2 linked regions of the Sinorhizobium sp. BG8 genome follow. The protein of the gene in region 1 binds, or shares a complex with, the protein of each later gene. Links are inferred from orthologs where the notes say so. Each region holds a gene or a part of one and is shown on either strand. Other genes may lie near its edges. The genes, in order: dnaN and F3Y30_RS11125.

The links.
Region 2: the proteins of dnaN (region 1) and F3Y30_RS11125 are in contact, whole or in part, in a solved structure (PDB 1OK7), measured with the Escherichia coli proteins. The link is inferred for Sinorhizobium sp. BG8 from one-to-one orthologs.

What each region holds. Positions count from the first base shown.
Region 1 is NZ_CP044011.1:1,070,270-1,073,399, reverse strand. Bases 164-2,972 are described here. They hold dnaN (DNA polymerase III subunit beta), read left to right. Parts: upstream 164-913; coding sequence 914-2,032; downstream 2,033-2,972. Other genes in these bases: F3Y30_RS26575 (hypothetical protein), read right to left, coding at 781-915. In the rest of the region: pyrF (orotidine-5'-phosphate decarboxylase), read left to right, coding at 3,027-3,130. UniProt on the Escherichia coli protein: Confers DNA tethering and processivity to DNA polymerases and other proteins. Acts as a clamp, forming a ring around DNA (a reaction catalyzed by the clamp-loading complex) which diffuses in an ATP-independent manner freely and bidirectionally along dsDNA.
Region 2 is NZ_CP044011.1:2,376,981-2,380,275, reverse strand. What follows is about bases 296-3,269. They hold F3Y30_RS11125 (DNA polymerase IV), read left to right. Parts: upstream 296-1,126; coding sequence 1,127-2,413; downstream 2,414-3,269. Other genes in these bases: F3Y30_RS11120 (L,D-transpeptidase family protein), read left to right, coding at 2,566-3,269; F3Y30_RS11130 (hypothetical protein), read left to right, coding at 296-918. Outside these bases: F3Y30_RS11135 (DUF3572 domain-containing protein), read left to right, coding at 1-268; more of F3Y30_RS11130, read left to right, coding at 262-295; more of F3Y30_RS11120, read left to right, coding at 3,270-3,295. UniProt on the Escherichia coli protein: Poorly processive, error-prone DNA polymerase involved in translesion repair and untargeted mutagenesis. Copies undamaged DNA at stalled replication forks, which arise in vivo from mismatched or misaligned primer ends.

The sequences.
Region 1 (3,130 bases):
GTCTTGGTGAGCTCGCGGCACACGCAGGCAGGGCGCCCGGCTCCGAGGACGTCGGCTGCTGCGGCGAGCGTTGCGCCAATGCGATGCGGCGATTCGAAGAAGATGAGGGTGGCCGGAATGTCTGTTAGCTCCGCCAGTCGGTCGCGGCGCGCCTTGTCCTTCGTCGGAAGGAAACCGGCAAACAGGAAGGCATCGTTCGGCAGGCCCGATCCGACCAGGGCAGCGAGAGGCGCGGATGCCCCCGGCACCGGGACGACCTTATATCCGCTCTCGAGCGCCAACTGGCCCAGCCGATATCCCGGATCGGACACGAGCGGCGTACCGGCGTCGGACACGAGCGCGACCGACTTGCCGGCGGAAAGCGCCGCCAGCAGGCGGGGCCCTGCTTCGTTGGCATTGTGCTCGTGGTAGGAATACGGCCGGTTCACGATCCCATAGCGGTCGAGCAGAACGCGAGTAACGCGGGTATCCTCGCAAGCCAGCACATCGGCAGCGGCAAGGGTCTCGAGCGCCCGCAGCGTGATGTCGCCGAGGTTGCCGATGGGCGTCGCCACCAGATAGAGCGCGGGTTCGAGTGGACGCGCCCGCACCGGCGTATCATGGATGCGAAATGTACGCTCTCTTGCGAGAGCGCCGTCACCGTTCGTTTCGAGGTCAGACAATCGAAATTCCTTCCGTTCGCCCTGGCTCGGGCGATACGCTTTTCGTTATGGTGGAGGCGTCGCACCGCTGCAAGCCCCGGCCATTTCACCATTCTGGACTTTCATGAGCGGCAAAGGTTCATGGCTCTTGCAATGCAACAGTAATTTCTGCCATTTTGCCCATCCACATCTTTCCGGCTGCGGCCGGAAACCCAGAGCATATGCCGTGTCCGAAGATTTCCGGCAGGCAGCGGTCGAAAGCGGTATATTCCATGCGCATTACTCTCGAGCGGTCCAACCTTCTGAAGTCGCTGAACCATGTTCACCGCGTGGTGGAACGGCGCAACACGATCCCGATCCTGTCGAACGTCCTGCTGCGTTCGGACGGCGCAAGCCTGGAAATGAAGGCGACCGACCTCGATCTCGAAATAACCGAAGCGACGCCTGCCCAGGTGGAACAGTCGGGTGCGACGACAGTGCCGGCCCACCTTCTCTACGACATCGTGCGCAAGCTCCCGGACGGGGCCGAGGTGCTGCTGGCGACCAACCCGGACGGCTCGACGATGACTGTCGCCTCCGGCCGGTCCAAGTTCTCACTGCAGTGCCTGCCGCAATCCGACTTCCCGGATCTGACCGCCGGAAGCTTCACCCACACCTTCCGCCTCAAGGCGACCGACCTGAAGATGCTGATCGACAGGACGCAGTTCGCCATCTCCACCGAAGAGACCCGGTACTATCTGAATGGCATCTTCATCCACACGATCGAAAGCGACGGGCAGCTCAAGCTGCGCGCCGTCGCGACTGACGGGCACCGTCTCGCGCGTGCTGACGTCGAGGCGCCATCCGGCTCGGAAGGCATGCCCGGCATCATCATACCGCGCAAGACCGTTGGCGAATTGCAGAAGCTTGTCGACAACCCGGACGTGATGGTGACCGTCGAAGTTTCCGACGCGAAGATCCGGTTCACCATCGGTTCGATCGTCATGACGTCGAAGCTGATCGACGGTACCTTCCCGGACTACCAGCGCGTCATCCCGGCGAACAACGACAAGGAACTGAAGATCGATTGCCAGTCCTTCGCCCAGGCGGTCGACCGCGTCTCCACGATCTCATCCGAGCGCGGCCGCGCCGTGAAACTAGCCCTTGCGGAAGGCCAGATGACGCTCACCGTCAACAATCCCGACTCCGGCAGCGCGACTGAGGAACTGCCCGTAGGCTACGAGAGTGATCCGCTCGAAATCGGCTTCAATGCGAAGTACCTTCTCGACATCACTGCCCAGCTTTCCGGCTCCGAGGCGGTCTTCATGCTGGCCGATCCCGGCTCGCCGACGCTCGTACGAGATCTGGCGGGAGACGACGCGCTCTACGTGCTGATGCCGATGCGCGTCTGACGAACGTCGTTTTCGACCCGCTCGCAATTTTCGAAATCAGGTAAGATGACCCGGCCGTGGAGGTGGGGGTGTTTGCGCACGCCCACCACGGGAACCCGTGTGCGCGGACGTGCAGCGACGACGCGCACAACGACCGCGCGCATTTACCGGCGAGGATCGCCCGATGCCGCATTTCAGCTGTTCGTGAATCGCATCCGTGGCGCAGAATGACTTGTTTTTGCCGCAGACGGGAACAATTAATAAATCGAGCGCTTCGAGTCGGATTGGGGAATGACATGAATTTTCGAGTTAAGGTCAAGGAACGGATCGGGAAGAAATTCGACGAGGAGATCCGTTTCTTCAAAGGGTGGATGAGCAATACCAAGGCAGTCGGCGCGCTGTTGCCCACCTCCTCCATCACGGCCCGCAGGATGGCGAGCATCATCGAGCCGCGCTCGAACTTGCCCGTCCTGGAGCTCGGCCCGGGGACCGGCGTGATAACCAAGGCGATCCTGGAGACGGGCCTTTCTCCCGAAAAGCTCTTCTCCGTCGAATATTCCACCGAATTCTATCAGCACCTTCTCACCCGTTTCCCCGGCGTCAATTTCATTAACGGCGATGCCTTCGATCTTTCGAAGACCCTCGGAGCGAAAGCCGGCCAACAGTTCGATTGCGTGATTTCCGCAGTTCCGCTGCTGAACTTCCCCAGCACAAGCGGGTCAGCCTGATCGAAGATCTTCTCGACCGCATTCCCGCCGGGCGCCCCATCGTGCAGATCTCCTACGGGCCACTGTCTCCCGTGGTCGCCATGCCGGATCGCTACCAGATCAGCCACCTCGATTTCGTCGTGCGCAACATTCCGCCGGCGCAGCTGTGGCTCTACCGCAGGCCGCACTGAGCAAGCCTGGGTTACTGCCGCAGAACGGCAATCAGCCGGGAATATTGACTTCCCGGCTTGCGAAGCGCGGTGTCACGTGCGACTGGACGGCAATTGAATTCTGCAGAGGATACTGGCATGACCGCACGGGATCGCCTGATCGTCGGCCTCGACGTGCCGACGGTCGCGGAGGCTGAAGCCAGGGTGACCGCCCTGGGTGATGACATTCTCTTCTACAAGAT
Region 2 (3,295 bases), 1.3 Mb from region 1 along the record:
GGCGACCGCCATTGCCGTGCTTGGCTGGCTGGCCGGCGAGCCCGAACACCTTTCCCGTTTCCTTGCGCTGAGCGGGGTCGAACCGGGCATGCTGCGCAAGGCGGCCGGCGAACTTTCCTTCCTGGCCGCGCTCGTGGAATTCCTCATGGGGCACGAGCCGACATTGATGGCCTTCTGCGAGGCGACGGATATTCGGCCCGAAACGGTGGTACGCGCCCACGCGGTCCTGTGCGGACCGCCTGCCAGCGACGAGTATTCGTCATGGTAACGAGCACGGTTACGATCGACCATATCCGTCTTGGCGACCGTCCCCTGGTCGTCTGCGACGTCGATGAGGTCGTTCTCGAATTCCTGACCCCGTTTCGCGAGTTCCTGAACTCGCGAGGCCACGATCTGCTGCCCAGATCGTTCCGGCTGCACGGGAACATCGTGGGGCTTATCGATGGAACGATAACCGACAACGCCGTCATCTCCGCGCTGCAGGAGGATTTCTTCGCCGATCAGGAGGCCTGGCAGCGGCCGGCGCTCCAGGCCGTCGAGACACTGACGATGCTCGGCAAGGACGCGGACGTCGTCTTCCTGACGGCCATGCCGCCGCGCCACGAGGCAACCCGCCGCCGGCTGCTGGATCGGGTGGGGCTCACATTTCCGATGGTCGCCACCGAGGAGGAAAAGGGACCGGTGGTGCGCGCCCTGCATCGCCAGCGCTCCCTGCCCGCGGTCTTCATCGACGACATATCGCGCAACCTCGAATCCGTTCGCGCACATGCGCCGGACACGCTGCTGCTGCATCTGATGGCGAACGCGGAATTTCGCGCCATGGCGCCTGCGCTCGGCGATGGCGTCGTGAGTGCAACGGACTGGACTCACGCCGCAAGCCTCATTCGCGCGCATTGGATGCCGATCGCAGGCAGGTGACGCGAACGGCATCATGCAGCTAAAGCCCGCCGCGGAAGCGGAGGTCCCGATCGCGTTCTCACCTGCAACAGACGATGAGGAAGCCAGTCAGAGCCTTGCCTCATCGAGAAGAAATGAAGTGTTGACGCCATGCACTTGCGAGCCCCCGCGCTCTTGAGTGGCAGCAGCATACGCGTTACTTTCCCCACGTTCAATATTTGTTCTCACCATGGGCCTGAACGACACGCGTTTTCCGGGGTTCTGCCGCGACTGCCTGAAAGGGCAGCCCGACAATCTGCGCCGTTGCCTCGCCTGCGGCAGCCCCAGGCTCCTGTATCATCCCGAGCTCTACCGCCTCACGCTTGCGCACATCGATTGCGACGCCTTCTACGCTTCTGTCGAGAAGCGCGACAATCCCGAGCTTGCCGACAAGCCGGTGATCATTGGCGGCGGCAAGCGCGGAGTCGTCTCGACGGCGTGCTATGTCGCGCGCATCCATGGGGTCCGATCGGCAATGCCAATGTTCAAGGCGCTCGAGGCCTGTCCGCAGGCGATCGTGATCAAGCCCGACATGGAGAAGTACGTGAAGGTGGGGCGCGAGGTGCGCTCGCTCATGCAGGAACTGACGCCGCTCGTGCAACCGCTCTCGATCGACGAGGCCTTTCTCGAGCTCAAGGGTACCGAGCGGCTTCACCACGACCCACCCGCTCGGGTGCTTGCGCGCTTCGCCAGACGCGTCGAGAGCGAGATCGGGATCACCGTTTCGGTCGGGCTTTCCTACTGCAAGTTTCTCGCAAAGGTCGCCTCCGACCTCCAGAAGCCGCGCGGCTTCTCGGTTGTCGGAGAGGAGGAAGCGCTGGACTTCTTGAAGGACAAGTCGGTCCGAATGATCTGGGGCGTTGGAAAGGCCTTTGCGGAGACGCTGGAGCGCGACGGCATCCGTCTGATAGGCCAGTTGCAGACCATGGAGGAAAGCGATCTCATGCGCCGCTACGGCGTCATGGGCAAGCGGCTCTACAATCTCTCGCGCGGACAGGACGATCGCGAGGTCCATCTCAACGACGCGGCCAAGAGCGTCTCCTCGGAAACCACCTTCTTCGAGGACATTTCAGCTGGCGACGAACTCATCGCGATCCTGCGCCGCCTCAGCGAGCAGGTCGCTTCCCGGCTTCGCAAGACCGGCATCGCGGGGCAGACGGTCGTTCTCAAGCTCAAGACAAGCGACTTCAAGACCCGCACCCGCAACCGCAAGCTGGAGGATCCCACCATGCTTGCGGACCGCATCTTCCGCATCGGCGCGGAACTCCTGAAGAAGGAAGTGAACGGGACCAAGTTCCGGCTCATCGGCATTGGCGTCACTGATCTCACAGATCCGCAGCGCGCCGATCCTCCCGACCTTGTCGATCCGCAGGCCGGCCGCCGCGCGGCTGCGGAGGCGGCCATGAACACGCTCCGCGACAAGTTCGGAAAGAACAGCGTCGAAACCGGATACACCTTCGGCAAGGACCGGCGCTGAGCACCCGAGGTGCGTGCTTCAGCCTATCCCCGGCAGCCGTTTGAAATCGCGCGGCGGAGGGCTGCTGTCGATTCGGAGGATTCGTATCAAAACTTCGTTAAATGCCACGGGGCATAATCGCGGTTCCTTGTATCGCGTATGGAACCAGATTGATGACCTTCAGCCGGATAGCCGGGATCGGCCTCCTTGCCATTGCGTTTGCGTCCCCGGCATCAGCAGGCACCCTCGAAGGTCCTCTGGAGATCATCGTTTCGAGGGACCTTCAGTCCTTGAAGGTCTATGACGGCGACGTCGTCGTCGCTTCGTCGAAGGTGTCGAGCGGCAAGCCGGGGCACACCACACCCACGGGCATCTTCTCGATTCTCGAAAAGAAGCGGATGCACCATTCGAACCTCTATGACGATGCCGAGATGCCATTCATGCAACGGCTGACATGGTCGGGCATCGCGCTGCACGCCTCCAATCACGTGCCGTCCTATCCGGCCTCCCACGGATGCGTCCGTCTTCCGAGCGACTTCGCCAGAACGCTCTACCAGTTGACCCGGCGGGGCGGCCATGTGCTGATCAGCGGCGGCGAAGTGGCGCCGCGCCGCGTCGTGCATCGGGTCCTCTTCCGCCCGGGTGTCACCGAACCGGACGAACCCTTGCTGTCGGATGCGAAGCTTCGCCTGACGAGCCATGGAGACATGACGGGCAGCATCGAGGTCGCCATGAACGAACCGAAGCCCGAAACGCCGAGCCCGGTCGTCATGCGGACGGACTCCGATCCGCTGCGCATCCTGATCACCCGGCGAGGTGACCGCGAAAAACTGATGGACCTCCAGGAGACGCTTTCCGGGCTTGGCTACGACGTCGGGATTCCCGACGGCTTCGCAGGTCCCC